Regions from separate parts of the Streptomyces sp. NPDC002889 genome, predicted to be linked through region 1. Evidence: riboswitches for the same ligand, from Rfam matches in the RefSeq annotation. Region 1 holds a riboswitch; the other holds the start of a gene.
The links. Region 1 has a riboswitch for cyclic di-AMP ahead of ACFYWI_RS22160 (C40 family peptidase). Riboswitches for the same ligand answer to the same signal wherever they lie in the genome.

Region 1 (7,506 bases):
GAACGATGTGATCGCCCAGTTCCTGCATCTCGAGTACGCGGCCCCGGACCGCGACATCGCGCTGTACATCAACTCCCCGGGCGGCTCGATGAGCGCCATGTCCGCGATCTACGACACGATGCAGGTCATCACCTGCGACGTGGAGACGTACTGCCTGGGCCGGGCCGCCTCGACCGCCGCCGTGCTGCTCGCCGCGGGCGCACCCGGCAAGCGGATGGCCCTGCCCGGTGCACGGATCGTCGTCCAGCAGCCCTCCTTCGAGGAGCCATTGCGCGGACAGCCGTCCGATCTGGAGATCCATGCCCAGGAATTGCTGCGGCTGCGCACCCAAGTCGCCGGGATGCTGGTGCGCCACACCGGGCAGCCCGCCGAGAGGATCACCGCCGACCTGGAGCGGGACAAGATCTTCAACGCCACGGAGGCCAGGGCGTACGGTCTGGTCGACCATGTCGTCGACAACCGCAAGACCTCGCTCTCCGGGCAGAGGTGAGTGGCACATGCCGCTGCCGGAACTGCCGCCGCTGCCCGCTCTGACCCGCGCAGAGGCCGACTTCGTCGACAGCTACCTCGCCGTGGTCGATCTGCTGGGGCGGATCAACCCTGCACGCTCCGCCCACACCTACGGGGCGCTGCGCGCGGCTCAGGCTCTGGTCGGCCGGGCCGCCGCTCTCAAGGAGGCCCTGACGCTGATGCATACGCGCGGCGAGAGCGAGGTTCACGCCGCGACGCTCGCCGAGGCTCTGCGGGTCCTCGACGGTGAGCGGAGGGCGAACCGGGTGACGATGCCACCTTCAGCCACGAGTTGACGGACTATCTGCTGCCGTCAACCGCCAACGGGGTACTGCCTCCAGTACCCCGTTCGGTGGACTCCGGACGAATTGAGCACCTGCTCAAGGAGTTGCGCAACACGACTACCGGTTTGGCGTAATTGACGGTTTCACCCCTGCACAGCGGGGGTTCGACGTCACGCAAAAGCGATCAAAACGGTACCGAATACCCAAATAGATCAGTCGTGATTAGCTTCACAATAGCCGTTTCAACTCGGAAAACGGACATGTGTGGGTCAGGATCCGTGAGACGACAAGCCCCCGCCACCTTGACGGGGCGGTCCGGGCGGACGCTGAGTCCTGCCGCCGCACCGGATGACTGGTCGACAGAAGTGCATCGGCAGGAGTGGAGGGCCCAGGCAGTACGGGGCGACCGTTTCCTTCGGTCGTCCCTTGGGGTTAAGCCGCTTTCAGCGGCCGGGCGTCTTCGCCGGTCCGAACCCGACAGGTCACCCTTCACAGGCGGCTGACGAAGGGTTGCGCATGACTGCGCAGATTGATCTCCCGCTCCTGCTGTCACGAGCGGGGGCCGTATCGGCACTGACTCTTGCCGTTGTCGGCGGCACACTTGTGGCACCCGGTGGCGCAGCTCCCGCCCAGGCGGTGACCACCCACGCCACCAGGGCACTCGAAGTGGCCGCGTCGAAGAGAGGAGCGCCTTACGGGTACGGCGCCACGGGCCCGCATCTGTTCGACTGCTCAGGGCTGACTCAGTACTCCTACAAGAAGGCGGGCAAACGACTGCCGCGTACCGCCCAGCAGCAGTACAACCGGACCCGCCGTATTTCCGCCGCGGAAAGACAACGCGGCGACCTGGTCTTCTTCCACTACGGCGGTCACGTCTACCACGTAGGGATCTACGCCGGCAGGGGCAGGATCTGGCACTCCCCCAAAACGGGTTCGGTGGTGCGGCGGGACAAGATCTGGTCGAGCAGCGTCCGGTACGGCCGCGTGCGCTGACACCACGACCGATACGGATCACGCTCCCCTGCACCAGTGCGGCAACGGCCGGACCGCGCGCACGGTACGGTGCACGCGCCACCCGTGACGCCTTCCACGGCACGGCCGTCGCAGCCCTCGACCTGCAACACCGGTTCGGCTGCCTGGTGAGTGATCTCGCCGGGCAGCCGCTGATCGGCAGCGCGCCCTCGCATCCTTCCTGCAGGGGCGGATGGCCCTCTGGCGCAGGCGGGGTGCGACGCCCGCCGCGGTGTGCAGGTCGCCGGGCCATGCGCTGGAGTGCGCCTGCTCCGGGGCCTCGGGGTGGCCGTGGTACCGGAGATGGTGGCGGCAATGGCCGCGACTCCGCTGGAGGTACGGCAGTTGGACCCCACCGCTTTGCGCCGGACGATCTCGCTCGTGCGCCGTGGTCCGGAATCGAGTGCCGCCGCGCAGTCGCTATAGGCCCTGCTGCGCGGCGTGTTCGGCCGGACCGGCCGACAGTCCGCGCAGGAGCACCCGGGCTCAGCTCTGTACCGGAACGCTCCAGGGCAGGGCGATCCACACGGTCTTTCCGCCGTCCGCGGTAGGAGTGATCGACAGCCTGCCACCGCACTCCGCGGTGAGGCTGCGGATGATGACCATGCCACGGCCGTTGTCCTGGCGGACCGCGGCGGGCAGCCGCTGCGGCCAGCGCGGATGACTGTCGGTGACTCCGATGCACAGTTGCTCGTCGCGCTCGAGCCGCAGGTCGACGGTGAAGGTGGGCGACTGCCCGAAGGTGTGCTGCACGGCATTGGTAGCCAGTTCGGAAACGATCAGGCGTACGGTGTCGGCTGCTTCGGCCTCGGTCGGCAGCCCCCACCCGGATACGACGCTCGTGACATATCTTCGGGCCACCGAGACCGAGGCGGGATCGCTCGGCAGAGTGACGGATGCTTCTTGGTGGTCTGCCATGGCGACGCTGTCCCTTTCCCACCGGGCCGGTCTCCGACTCGTAGCGGATGAAATGCGAGGACGGCCACGGATTGCGCTGCGCGTCAGACTGCCACTTATCGGGCGTCAGGGACGCCGATCCACCGAGATAGGCATTTATCTGTCGCTCGATGCGGTGAACTCTGCTACGGGAGAGCGTATTTGGGGCGGTGACACCGCCGCGCGTCAACGCATCGGCGCGGCCCGGACGATGGTCTCGACCGCTGCGCCGAGCTGCTGATCGGTGAGGTCGGCCCGGGCCGTGAGCCGGATCCGGGAGATTCCGTCCGGCACCGAGGGGGGACGGAAACACCCGACCACGAGCCCCGCCGCCCGGCAGTCGGCGGCCCACTGCAGCGCTGCCTCCGGTGAGGGCGCCTGGACCGAGACGACCGCGGCGTCCGGACGCGCGGAGATGAGTCCGGCATCGGTCAGCCGCCGGTGCAGCGTCGCCGCCACGTCTCGCGCCCGACCCGCGAGTGCGGGCTCCCGGCGCAGCAGCCGCAGGCTCGCGAGGGCAGCGCCCGCGGCGGCGGGGGCGAGGCCGGTGTCGAAGATGAACGTGCGGGCGGTGTTGACCAGATGGTCGATGACACGGGCCGGGCCGAGGACCGCGCCGCCCTGGCTGCCGAGCGACTTGGACAGCGTGAGCGTGGTGACGACACCTGGACGGCCTGCCAGGCCGACGGCGTCGAGGGCGCCGCGACCGCCGTCGCCGAGCACTCCGAGCCCGTGTGCGTCGTCGACGAGCAACGCTGCGCCGTGCTCACGGCAGGCGTCGGCAAGCGCCGGCAGCGGCGCGGCGTCGCCGTCCACCGAGAACACCGAGTCGGTGACAGCGAGGGCCCGGCGGCCCGGGTGCGCGTCGAGCGTCTTGCGTACGGCGTCCACATCGGTGTGCGGTACGACCGCGGTCTCGGCACGGGAGAGCCGGCAGCCGTCGACGATGGAGGCGTGGTTGCCCGCGTCGGAGACGATCAGCGCGTCGCGGCCGCTGAGCGCGGTCACGGCGGCGAGGTTGGCGGCGTAGCCGGAGGACAGCACGAGGGCTGCCTCGAATCCGCAGAAGGCCGCCAGTTCGCGTTCGAGCTCGGCGTGCAGTGCGGTGCTGCCGGTGACGAGCCGGGATCCGGTGGCCCCCGCGCCCCAGCGGCGGGCAGCCTCGGCCGCGGCCTCGGTGATCTCCGGGCGGCGGGTGAGACCCAGGTAGTCGTTGCTCGCCAGATCGAGCAGGCCGAAGTCGGCGGGGCGCGGCCGGAGCGTCCGTACGAGGCCCGCGCGCTCACGGCGGCGCGACTCGTCGTCGATCCAGTCGAAAGGATCCTGGGGCATGGTGGTCCGGTCCTTTTGTAGGCAGCGCACAGACCTTAACCGGGTGCGCTCGAGGAGTGGATGTGGCCATGCACACACCTCAAACAGACGCTGTTGTGGGGATCCTCCTTGGCCACGGCGTGTGCCGTACGTCAGGATCGACGCCATGGACCTGCTGAACGCACTGGTGGAGAAGGGGCTGCGGCGCGAGCTGCCGACCCGTGAAGAAGCGCTCGCCGTACTGGCGACCTCCGACGACGATCTGCTCGATGTGGTTGCCGCGGCCGGCAAGGTGCGCCGGCAGTGGTTCGGGCGGCGGGTGAAGCTCAACTATCTGGTCAACCTCAAGTCGGGTCTGTGCCCCGAGGACTGTTCGTACTGCTCGCAGCGGCTGGGATCCAAGGCGGAGATCCTCAAGTACACCTGGCTCAAGCCGGACGAGGCATCCGAGGCCGCGGCCGCCGGTGTGGCCGGTGGGGCCAAGCGGGTGTGCCTGGTGGCGAGCGGCCGCGGTCCGACGGACCGGGACGTGGACCGGGTCTCGAAGACGATCGAGGCGATCAAGGAGCAGAACGAGGGCGTGGAGGTCTGTGCGTGCCTCGGGCTGCTCTCCGACGGCCAGGCAGAGCGACTGCGCGACGCGGGCGCCGACGCGTACAACCACAACCTGAACACCTCGGAGGGGACGTACGGGGACATCACGACCACGCACACCTATGCGGACCGCGTGGACACGGTGAACAAGGCGCACGCCGCCGGTCTGTCGGCCTGTTCGGGTCTGATCGCCGGAATGGGCGAGAGCGACGAGGACCTCGTCGACGTCGTCTTCGCGCTGCGTGAACTGGACCCGGATTCGGTACCGGTGAACTTCCTGATCCCGTTCGAGGGCACCCCGCTCGCCAAGGAATGGAACCTCACACCACAGCGCGCCCTGCGCATTCTGGCGATGGTGCGGTTCGTCTGCCCGGACGTGGAGGTACGGCTCGCGGGCGGCCGCGAGGTGCATCTGCGCACGATGCAGCCGCTCGCCCTGCACCTGGTCAACTCGATCTTCCTCGGCGACTATCTGACCAGTGAGGGCCAGGCCGGCAAGGCCGACCTGGAGATGATCACGGACGCCGGTTTCGAGGTGGAGGGTACGGACACCTCGACCCTGCCCGAGCACCGGTCCGGTGGCGGCTGTGCCACGTCCGTGTGCGGCGACGGCGAAGGGGCGGGCGCGTGCTCGGGCGGTCCGGCCACTGCCGAGAAGGCTCCCGACGTCCAGGCGGCGCGCACCGACCTCGTGTCCGTACGCCGCCGTGGTGCCGGCACGGATCTCGCGCCCAATGCCTGAGCTGTCCCCCGCTGAACTGCTGTCCCTGGACCGGGCCCATGTCTGGCATCCGTACGGCCCGATGCCGGGCCGTACGGACCCGCTGGTCGTCGAGTCCGCGTCCGGGGTACGGCTGCGGCTCGCGGAACCCGCCCACGGTCAGCGCGAGTTGATCGACGGCATGTCGTCGTGGTGGTCGGCGATCCACGGCTACAACCACCCGGTTCTCAACGATGCGGCGCACGGCCAGCTGGGGCGGATGAGTCATGTGATGTTCGGCGGGCTCACGCATGAGCCCGCCGTACGGCTGGCCGCCCGGCTGGTGGAGATCACCCCCGAGCCCCTGCGGCACGTCTTCCTGTGCGACTCGGGCTCGGTGTCCGTCGAGGTGGCGGTGAAGATGTGCCTGCAGCACTGGCGATCGGTGGGACGGCCGGAGAAACGGCGGCTGCTGACCTGGCGCGGCGGGTACCACGGGGACACGTGGCAGCCGATGGCGGTGTGCGATCCCGAGGGAGGGATGCACGAGCTGTGGTCGGGTGTGCTGCCGCGTCAGATCTTCGCGGACGCGCCGCCGGCCGAGTACGAGGAGACGTACGCGGACGGGCTGCGCGCTCTGATCGCGCGGCATGCGCACGAGCTGGCCGCGGTGATCGTGGAGCCGGTGGTGCAGGGCGCGGGCGGTATGCGCTTCCACTCCCCCGAGTATCTGCGGGTGCTGCGGGCGGCGTGCGACGAGCACGGTGTGCTGCTCGTCTTCGACGAGATCGCCACCGGGTTCGGCCGCACGGGCGCGCTGTTCGCTGCGGAGCACGGTGGGGTCGCGCCCGATGTGATGTGTGTGGGCAAGGCGCTGACCGGCGGCTATCTCACGATGGCGGCGACGCTGTGCACCTCACGCGTGGCCGACGGAATCTCGCAGGGCGAGATCCCGGTACTGGCCCACGGACCGACGTTCATGGGCAACCCGCTGGCGTCGGCGGTGGCTTGCGCGTCGATCGACCTGCTGCTCGCCCAGGACTGGCAGCAGGAGATCAAGCGCCTGGAGACGGGCCTGCGGGACGGTCTGGCGGAGGCGGCCGGCCGGCCCGGGGTGAAGGATGTCCGGGTGCTCGGGGCGATCGGCGTGGTCCAGCTGGACCACGCGGTGGACATGGAGGCGGCCACGGCGGCGGCGGTACGCGAGGGCGTGTGGCTGCGGCCGTTCCGCGACCTGGTGTACACGATGCCGCCGTACGTGACGGGCGACGAGGATGTGGCCCGGGTGTGCAGGGCGGTGTGCGCGGCCGTGTCCGCGGGATGAGGGCGCGTGGGTGCGTCCCCACGGCGGGGCTCACCTGCCGGGCGCACCGCAGGCCACCGGCGGACGGGCTGCGCCTCGGGCACCCGGCGACACGACCGCGGCCGGCAGACGGGCAGGGCCGCAGCGAACAGAGGAAAGCACCATGCCAGTGATCGTCGTGACCGGAACCGGGACGGAGATCGGCAAGACCGTGGTGACCGCCGCGGTTGCCGCGCTCGCGCGGGCGCGGGGGCGGTCCGTCGCCGTCGTCAAACCCGCGCAGACCGGGGTCGCGCCGGGTGAGGCCGGCGACGTCGAGGAGGTGCGGCGCCTCGCCGGGGAGGTGACCGGCGCCGAGCTCGCCCGTTTCCCCGAGCCGCTCGCGCCCGCCACGGCCGCGCGACGGGCAGGCCTGGTTCCCGTACGTCCCCAGCAGGTGGCCGAGGCCGCGCAGCGGCTGGCGACCCAGCACGATCTGGTGCTGGTCGAGGGGGCGGGCGGGCTGCTCGTCCGGTTCGACGACAGCGGGGCCACGCTCGCCGATGTGGCCGGTGAGCTGGGCGCGCCCGTCCTGGTGGTCGCGCCCGCCGGGCTCGGCACGCTGAACATGACGACGCTGACCGCGGAGGCTCTGCGGACACGGCAGTTGGAGCAGCTCGGGGTGGTCGTGGGCAGCTGGCCCGCCGACCCGGACCTCGCCGCGCGCTGCAATCTGGCGGACCTGCCTCAGGCGGCGGGTGCGCCGCTGCTCGGAGCCGTACCGCAGGGTGCCGGGGCACTGCCACCCGACCGGTTCCGGGAGCAGGCCGGGGACTGGCTCGCTCCCCGGCTCGGCGGCCGCTGGGACGCGGCGGCGT
Region 2 (7,506 bases), on a different contig from region 1:
GAACGGCTCCGTGTCGCTGTTCGGCCCATGGGGCTTCTACGCGGTGTACGCGGCGTTCATGGTGCCCGCGTTCGGGCTGCTGACCTGGCTGACGATCTGGACCCGGCAGCGGGAGCTCGGCACGATATCCACCCAGCTGCCCGCATACGCGGCGGCCGGCTGGCTGTCGCCGGCCGAGCCGCCCGCGCTGTCCTCCATGCGGGCGCGCACGATGGCGCGCGATTTCGCCAGGCGTACGTACGGCCCTGCGGCGGGGCATGCGGTGTCGGAGTACGAGGCGTTCGCGACGTCGCTCGCCTTTCTGCGCCACCGGGCCCACCGCGGCGCGGCGGGCCCGGACTTCGTGGAGCGCGAGCAGGAGCTGCTGCACCATCTGTGGCAGCGCAGGGAGGTGGCCGGTCCCTCGCTCACCTATGCGGCGCAGGCCACCGGCCGCGTGCGGGTGCCGCCGCCGTACCGCAACTACGGCGGCCCCAACCCCTACCGCACCTGACAGATCCCTACGCGGACGCGGCGCTCAGCTCGGCCAGCTCGTCCTCGGTCAGCTCCAGGCCGGCGACCGCGACCAGGGCGGGCAACTGCTCCACCATGCGGGCGGAGGCGATCGGAGCCGCGACGGTCGGCTGTGAGGCCAGCCAGGCCAGGGCGACGGTCGCGGGCTCGGCGCCGCGTGCGGTCGCGACCTTGTCGAGCGCGGCGAGGACCCTCAGGCCGCGCTCGGTCTCCAGATGCCTGCCCGCGCCCTGGGCCCGGGCGCTGTCCACCGTCGTACCCGGCCGGTACTTGCCGGTGAGGAATCCGGACGCGAGCGCGTAGTAGGGGACGGTGGCGAGACCGCCGGCGGCGGCCGTCTCCCGCAGTTCGCCCTCGTAGGTGTCACGCGAGACCAGGTTGTAGTGCGGCTGGAGCGCCACATAGCGCGCCAGGCCCTCCCTGTCGGAGAAGTCGAGGGAGGACTTCAGCCGCTCGGCGCTGAGGTTGGAGGCGGCGATGGCCCGTACCTTGCCGTCCTTCACCAGCTGGTCGAGTGCGGTGATGATCTCTTCGACGGGGACGGCCGGGTCGTCGAAATGCGTGTAGTACAGGTCGATGTGGTCGGTGCGCAGCCGGCGCAGCGACGCCTCGGCCGCCCCCTTGATGGTGGCCGCGGACAGGCCCTTGTACCGGGGGTGGGCGCCGACCTTGGTGGCGACGACGATCTCGGAGCGGTTGCCGCGCGCGGCCAGCCAGTTGCCGATGACGGTCTCGGACTCGCCGCCCTCGTTCCCGGGGGCCCACGAGGAGTAGGAGTCGGCGGTGTCGACGAAGTTGCCGCCGGCGGCGGCGTACGCGTCGAGCACGGCGAAGGACTGCGTCTCGTCGGCCGTCCAGCCGAAGACATTGCCGCCGAGGGCGAGCGGGAAGACCGCCAGGTCGGACGAGCCGAGGGTGCGGAGAGAAGTCATGGCGCGATCAACAACGCGGCCGGGGCGGGGTATTCCGGCAGCCCTGACGCCGGGGGGTGTGCCGCCGGAGCCCTGGGGATACGCCGCCGCGCCAGCCCAGCAGGGGGCCGGAAGCCGACCGGCCCCTGGCTCACCGGGCGGGCGAGGGGGCGGGCGGTCGGAGTTCGGGAGGGGCGGTTGTCCGGGACGTACCGGTTGCCGACGGGGGCGCCGCCCGACCCGGGACCCGTACACCTCGCAAGGCTGCAACGGGGCGGCCGGACGGGACTGCCTGGCTGGCACCGGCCAGGCAGTCGGCCTGCCTATCTCGCGGCTGCCGGTTCGGCCGTCGGTCTGCCGGCCCCGGAGAGACCGGCAGACCCTCGGTTCGTCAGACCGTGAGGCCCTTGTCCCGCAGCCATGCCATCGGGTCGAGGCCCGAGCCGCCCGCGGTGTGAACCTCGAGGTGCAGATGGGGTCCGGTGACATTGCCGGTCGCGCCGACGCGCCCGATGGTCTCGCCGGTGCTCACCTTCTGGCCCGCGCTCGCGGTCATGGAGGAGAGGTGGGCGTACCAGACCTCGCTGCCGTCCTCGAGCTCGAGGACGATGCGGTAACCGTAGGAGCCGGACCAGGCCGCCGACTTGACGGTGCCGCTGTGCACGGCCTTGACCGGGGTGCCGGTCGGCGCGGCGAAGTCCAGGCCGGTGTGCTGGCCGGAGGACCACATGGAGCCGGACTCGCCGTAGGTGGAGGTGATCGTGTACGAGGAGGTCGGCAGCGAGTAGCTCGCGGCGAGCTTGGCGAGGCGCTCGGCCTCCGCCTTGGCCTCCGCGGCCTCCTCGGCCTTGCGCTTCTCCTCCGCGGCCTTGGCCTCCGCCGTGCTCTGCTGCTTCGCCGCCTCGGCGGCGGCCTGCTCGGCGGCGGTCTTCTCCGCGGCCGCCTTCGCCTCGGCGTCCGCCTCGGCCTGCTGCTGCTCGGCCTGCGCGAGGATCCTGGCGCGCAGCGCCTCTCCCGCACCCGCCTTCTGCTCGGCCTCTGCTCCGTCGCCGCTGTCGACGGCGGTCGTCAGCGCGCTGAGGGGGGCGGTGTTCTCGTTCCCGTAGCCGGTGTCCGAGTCGTCGGACATCAAGGAGCCCACGCCCGGAATGGACTTGGCGTCGGGGAGCTTGTCCGCGATCGAGTCGGGAAGGGATATGGAGACCGCCGGCTTGTCCTGTGCGGTGGCCATGCCGCCCGCGCCGACCGCGGCGATCACGCCGACGCCGAGCACGGTGGAGCTCCGCGCGAGACCGCCGCGCTGCTTGACGACACGGTGCCGGCCGCGCACCGGACGGACGGAGTCCGCGGTGGGGTTCCACTCCTCCCACTCCCGCTCCACCACCTCGTCACCGAAGGGATCAGTTTTGAAGGCGGTTTCGGGGGCAGGCATGTTGGACGCCACGAAGGCGTACTCCTTTCCTTCCTTCTCGCCTACCGGGTTAGCTGACGGGTTCGGAGCAGGAAGGTCTCCTACGGACGCTTCGGCCGCGAACAACACGACAAAAGACGCCCGATTCACCCCAATTGGTGGTTCCCCGGTTCCCTTGCGGAATTCGGCGCGTGCGCACGGCGCCGTCTCTTACGACGGCTGGGACGACCGCGCTGCGTTATCGAACGTTAATAGAGACCAGTACCGGATTCCAAGCCGTTCCGACTGATCATTGACGACTTCGGCCAGGACGTACCGGGACACAACAGGCTGGAATCGGGCGACTTGATCACCCCTCGATCCAGGCCATCTCTCTGACGGTTCGTCAAATGTTATGCGGAGTGATGTCTTTCGATTACACGCCGTGTGCGGCGGCTGTCACGCGCGTCCGGAATTCTCGTCGGTGGCCACCATCGGGACGGTTCTGCGGCGCTCCGGCTGCCCCTCGGCCGGCCGGCCGACCGCCAGCAGTGCCATGTCGTCGTTCGTCCCGCCGCCCGTGTGCCGCCGCACGTCCTCGACGAGCGTGTCCAGCAGTTCCTCGGGCCCGGAGAACTGCCGCCCGCGCAGCCGCGCACCGGGGTCGTAGAACACCCCGTCCGCATCGCGCGCCTCGGACAGCCCGTCGGTGTAGAGCAGGAGTGTGGCCCCCGCCGGCAGCGGATACTCCTCCGCCCGGTCCGGCCACCGGTCCAGCTCCCCCATCCCCAGCGGCAGCGAGGCCGCCGACGGCACCAGGCTCTCCAGCTCCCCGTCGGCGTGCAGCAGCAGCGGATCCGGATGGCCGCGGTTCACCAGCAGCACCACGTCCCCGTCGCGGCCGATCTCGCCCAGTACGGCGGTGGTGAACCCCTCCATCGCATCGAGCTCCTCTCCCCGGGCCGCCTCGCGCGCCAGCGCCCGGTCCAGCCGCTGGGCCACGCCCTCCAGGGAGCGCTCCTGCTCGGCCGCTTCCCGGAACGCCCCGATGAGGATGGCCACAGCCGCCACCGCCCCCATCCCCTTGCCGCGTACGTCCCCGACGATCAGCCGTACCCCGTGCGGGGTCTCCTGCACGGCGAACAGGTCACCGCCGATGGCCGCATCCGCCTGCGCCGCCTCGTACCGGGCGGCGACCCGCAGCCCGTCGATACGGTCGGACGGGGGCGGCAGCACGGCACGCTGCGCGGTCTCGGCGATCACGCGGGCGGAGGCGAGCCGCTCGCCACTGCGGCGTACGACCCGATTGATGAGCAGGGCGAGCCCCGAGACGGTCACCACCGTGCTCACCTCGGTGTACGAGGTGATCTCCCCGATGGACTGGTTGTAGAAATGCAGGCCGGTCACACCCATGATCGCCGCGATCCCGGTCAGCAGGGTCGCGTACCAGGTGAAGAGCGGGGCCGCGAGCAGCGGGGCCGCCGCGAACATCGGCACCGCGGTGAACCGGGGCGGGGTCAGCAGATCGAAGACCACCCCACCGACGATCATCAGCGCGGGCAGCGCGCGGACGATGCGCTGAGCGCTGTAGATGCTGCCCTGCTCTCGCCCCAAGATCGCTCTCCTGCCCGGTCCGCCCTCGGCTGCGGACGGTACCGCGCTCTGACCAGGCTCTCGGCAGCCGCGCCGTACAGCGGCGCACCGTCGTCCGACCGGGCGACACCGAGTCCCGGACACGACAACGGCCCGGTTCCGATCTCATCGATCGGAACCGGGCCACTGCCTGCAGTAGCGGGGACAGGATTTGAACCTGCGACCTCTGGGTTATGAGCCCAGCGAGCTACCGAGCTGCTCCACCCCGCGTCGGTAAACACAACCTTACGCCATCCGGAACGTGGTCCCGACCATTTTCCGGCCGCAGGGCGATCTCACCCCCAATTACTGTCACATCGACCCCCTCCTGTCCGTCATTGCTATGACGGACAGCGACGAGGAGACGTGGACGATGAACGAGACCGAGTTCCTGGCGGAGCGCTTCGAGGAGCACCGTACGCATCTGCGGGCGGTCGCCTACCGGATGCTCGGCTCGCTGAGCGAGGCGGACGACGCGGTGCAGGAGGCCTGGCTGCGCCTCAGCCGCACCGACACCGAGCGCGTCGAGAACCTCGGCGGCTGGCTCACCACGGTGGTCGGCCGGGTCTGCCTGGACATGCTGCGCTCGCGCGTGTCCCGGCGCGAGGAGCCGATGGACGTGCGTCTGCCCGAGCCGATCGTCAGCTGCGCGGACGCGGTCGACCCGGAGCACGAGGTGCTGCTGGCCGACTCGGTCGGTCTCGCCCTGCTCGTGGTGCTCGAGACACTGGCGCCCGCGGAGCGTCTCGCGTTCGTACTGCACGACATGTTCGCGGTGCCGTTCGACGAGATCGCCCCCGTCGTGGGCCGTACACCGGCGGCGGCCCGTCAGCTCGCCAGCCGTGCCCGCCGCCGGGTCCAGGGCTCGGCCCCTGCCCCCGACCCCGACCCCGCGCTGCAGCAGGAGGTCGTGGCGGCGTTCCTCACCGCGGCCCGCGGGGGCGAGTTCGACGCGCTCGTCGCCGTACTCGACCCGGACGTCGTGCTCCGCTCCGACGGCGGCACGTTCCGCCCGGGCGCGGTGGTCCACGGCGCCGCGGCGGTGGCCGGCCGGGCGATCACCTTCGCCCGCTTCGCCGAGACCGCGCGACCGGCGCTGGTCAACGGAGCGGCGGGCGTGGTCGCGGCGGCGGGCGGCAAGCCGCTGTCGGTCATGGCGTTCACGGTCACCGGCGGCAGGATCGTCGAGATCGACATCCTCAACGACCCGGAGCGCCTGGCCCGCCTGGACCTGACGTTCCTGACCGGCTGAGGGGCAAGGCGCACTGAGCCCCCCGTCCGCCCGGCGGCACGCCCGGCGGACGGACGGCCGGGGCAGCCCGCTGTCGCGCGGCCGTCCCGGGCCAGGTCCGCTCCCCTCCGGACCTGTCGGCTCGCCCGCCTACTGCTGCCCGATCCAGAGGTCCGGGCCGAACACCTCGTAGTGGATCGCCCGGGCGGGCACACCCCGGCGCAGCAGGTCCCCGCGCACCGCGCGCATGAACGGCAGCGGACCACAGAGGTAGGCCGTCAGGCTCTCCGGCAGATCCAGTGTGCCGACGTCCGCCCGGCCCGCCTCCGCCTCCGGCTCAAGGTCGCCGGGCTCCTCGTAGAAGAGGTGCAGCCTTGCATGCGGGTGCGCCTCGACGAGCCGGCGCAGCTCGTCCCGGTGGGCATGGTCCGCGGGACCGCGGTCGGCGTGGAGCACGGTCACGGGGCGGCCCGATCCGGTGGCGGTCAGGTGGTCGAGCATGGCCAGCAGGGGCGTACTGCCGATACCGGCGGACGCCAGGAGCAGCGGGCCGTCGTCTTCGCGCAGCACCAGGTCACCGAACGGGACGGACACGTTCAACACATCGCCCGCCCGGGCGTGTTCGTGCAGCCATGACGAGACCTCACCCTCAGGGCCCGCCCCGCCCCGCACGCGCTTGACGGTGATGCGCCACTGCGACCGACCGGGCGCGGCGGAGAGGCTGTACTGGCGGATCTGCCGTGCTCCGTCGGGGAGTTGGACCTGAACGCTGACGTACTGCCCCGGGCGGAAGGGCGCGAGGGGAAGCCCGTCGGCACGCCTCAGGTGGAGCGAGACCACGTCAGGTGTCTCCTCGCGCCGCTCGGCGATCTCCATCCGCTGCCAGACATCGCCCTCGGCCGTCCCTGCCTCCTGGTAAAGGCGGGTTTCCGCGGCGATCAGCGCGTTGGCCATCAGCCAGTAGACCTCGTCCCAGGCAGCGGCCACCTCAGGGGTGACTGCGTCGCCGAGCACCTCGGCTATCGCAGCGAAGAGATGGCGGTGGACGAGCTTGTACTGGTCGGAGGACACGCCGAGAGAGGCGTGCTTGTTCGCGATGCGGGCGAGCATCGCATCCGGTCGCTCGTCGGGCCGTTCCAGAAGCATGCCGGCGAAGGCAGCGATGGAGCCGGCCAGGGCCTTCCTCTGCTCGCCGTTGGCCTGGTTGCCGCGGTTGAACAAGTCCCGCAGCAGCTCGGGCCGGTCGTCGAAGAGCTTCCGGTAGAACAGCTCGGCGATGTCGCCGATGGCGGCGCCGACGACAGGCAGCGTGGCGCGGACGACCGGTACGGACCGCTCGGAGAGCACGGCAACTCCTAATTGGTAGATGATCTTCGCATTTACGGATGTGCAACCGCGCCCCTCGGGCGGGGACAACGTCACTCGATACGACGCCCCGCCAGGCCCACCAGCACGGGCCCGGTCGGCGAGGCCACCAGATCGGTCACGGTCAGCGGATCGAGAGTGGCGTAGAAGGCCTCCTGCGCGTCACGCAGCGCCCGCCGCAGCCGGCATGCCCCGCGCAGTGGACAGGGCACATCGCCTTCGCAGGCAGCGACCTCACCCTCCCCTTCGAGCTCCCGCACGATCCATCCGACCGAGGCCCCACGCCCCAGCCCGGTCAGCCCGAGCCCACCGCCCCGCCCCCGCCGGGCCTCCACCACGCCGAGGTGCTGCAGACGGGCAACGGTCTTGGCCATGTGCGCATAGGGAACGTGCATCACCTCGGCCACCTCGCGGGTGGTCAAGGACTCGCCCTGCTCGGCAACGGCGAGGCGCATCACGGCGCG

Region 2: another riboswitch for cyclic di-AMP. It lies ahead of ACFYWI_RS27925 (M23 family metallopeptidase); the one in region 1 lies ahead of ACFYWI_RS22160 (C40 family peptidase).

Annotation. Positions count from the first base shown of each region.
Region 1 is NZ_JBIAPT010000014.1:96,024-103,529, reverse strand. Features, by position in the region: gene ACFYWI_RS22170 (ATP-dependent Clp protease proteolytic subunit) at 1-490, shown strand, start outside; gene ACFYWI_RS22165 (hypothetical protein) at 498-806, shown strand; cyclic di-AMP (ydaO/yuaA leader) riboswitch at 1,142-1,308, shown strand; gene ACFYWI_RS22160 (C40 family peptidase) at 1,311-1,787, shown strand; gene ACFYWI_RS22155 (ATP-binding protein) at 2,292-2,723, opposite strand; gene ACFYWI_RS22150 (8-amino-7-oxononanoate synthase) at 2,928-4,073, opposite strand; gene bioB (biotin synthase BioB) at 4,219-5,388, shown strand; gene ACFYWI_RS22140 (adenosylmethionine--8-amino-7-oxononanoate transaminase) at 5,381-6,670, shown strand; gene bioD (dethiobiotin synthase) at 6,813-7,506, shown strand, end outside.
Region 2 is NZ_JBIAPT010000021.1:16,788-24,293, forward strand. Features, by position in the region: gene ACFYWI_RS27915 (PrsW family intramembrane metalloprotease) at 1-493, shown strand, start outside; gene ACFYWI_RS27920 (aldo/keto reductase) at 501-1,445, opposite strand; gene ACFYWI_RS27925 (M23 family metallopeptidase) at 1,816-2,868, opposite strand; cyclic di-AMP (ydaO/yuaA leader) riboswitch at 2,880-3,035, opposite strand; gene ACFYWI_RS27930 (PP2C family protein-serine/threonine phosphatase) at 3,274-4,431, opposite strand; tRNA gene ACFYWI_RS27935 (tRNA-Met) at 4,604-4,677, opposite strand; gene sigJ (RNA polymerase sigma factor SigJ) at 4,820-5,698, shown strand; gene ACFYWI_RS27945 (globin domain-containing protein) at 5,828-7,024, opposite strand; gene nsrR (nitric oxide-sensing transcriptional repressor NsrR) at 7,096-7,506, opposite strand, start outside.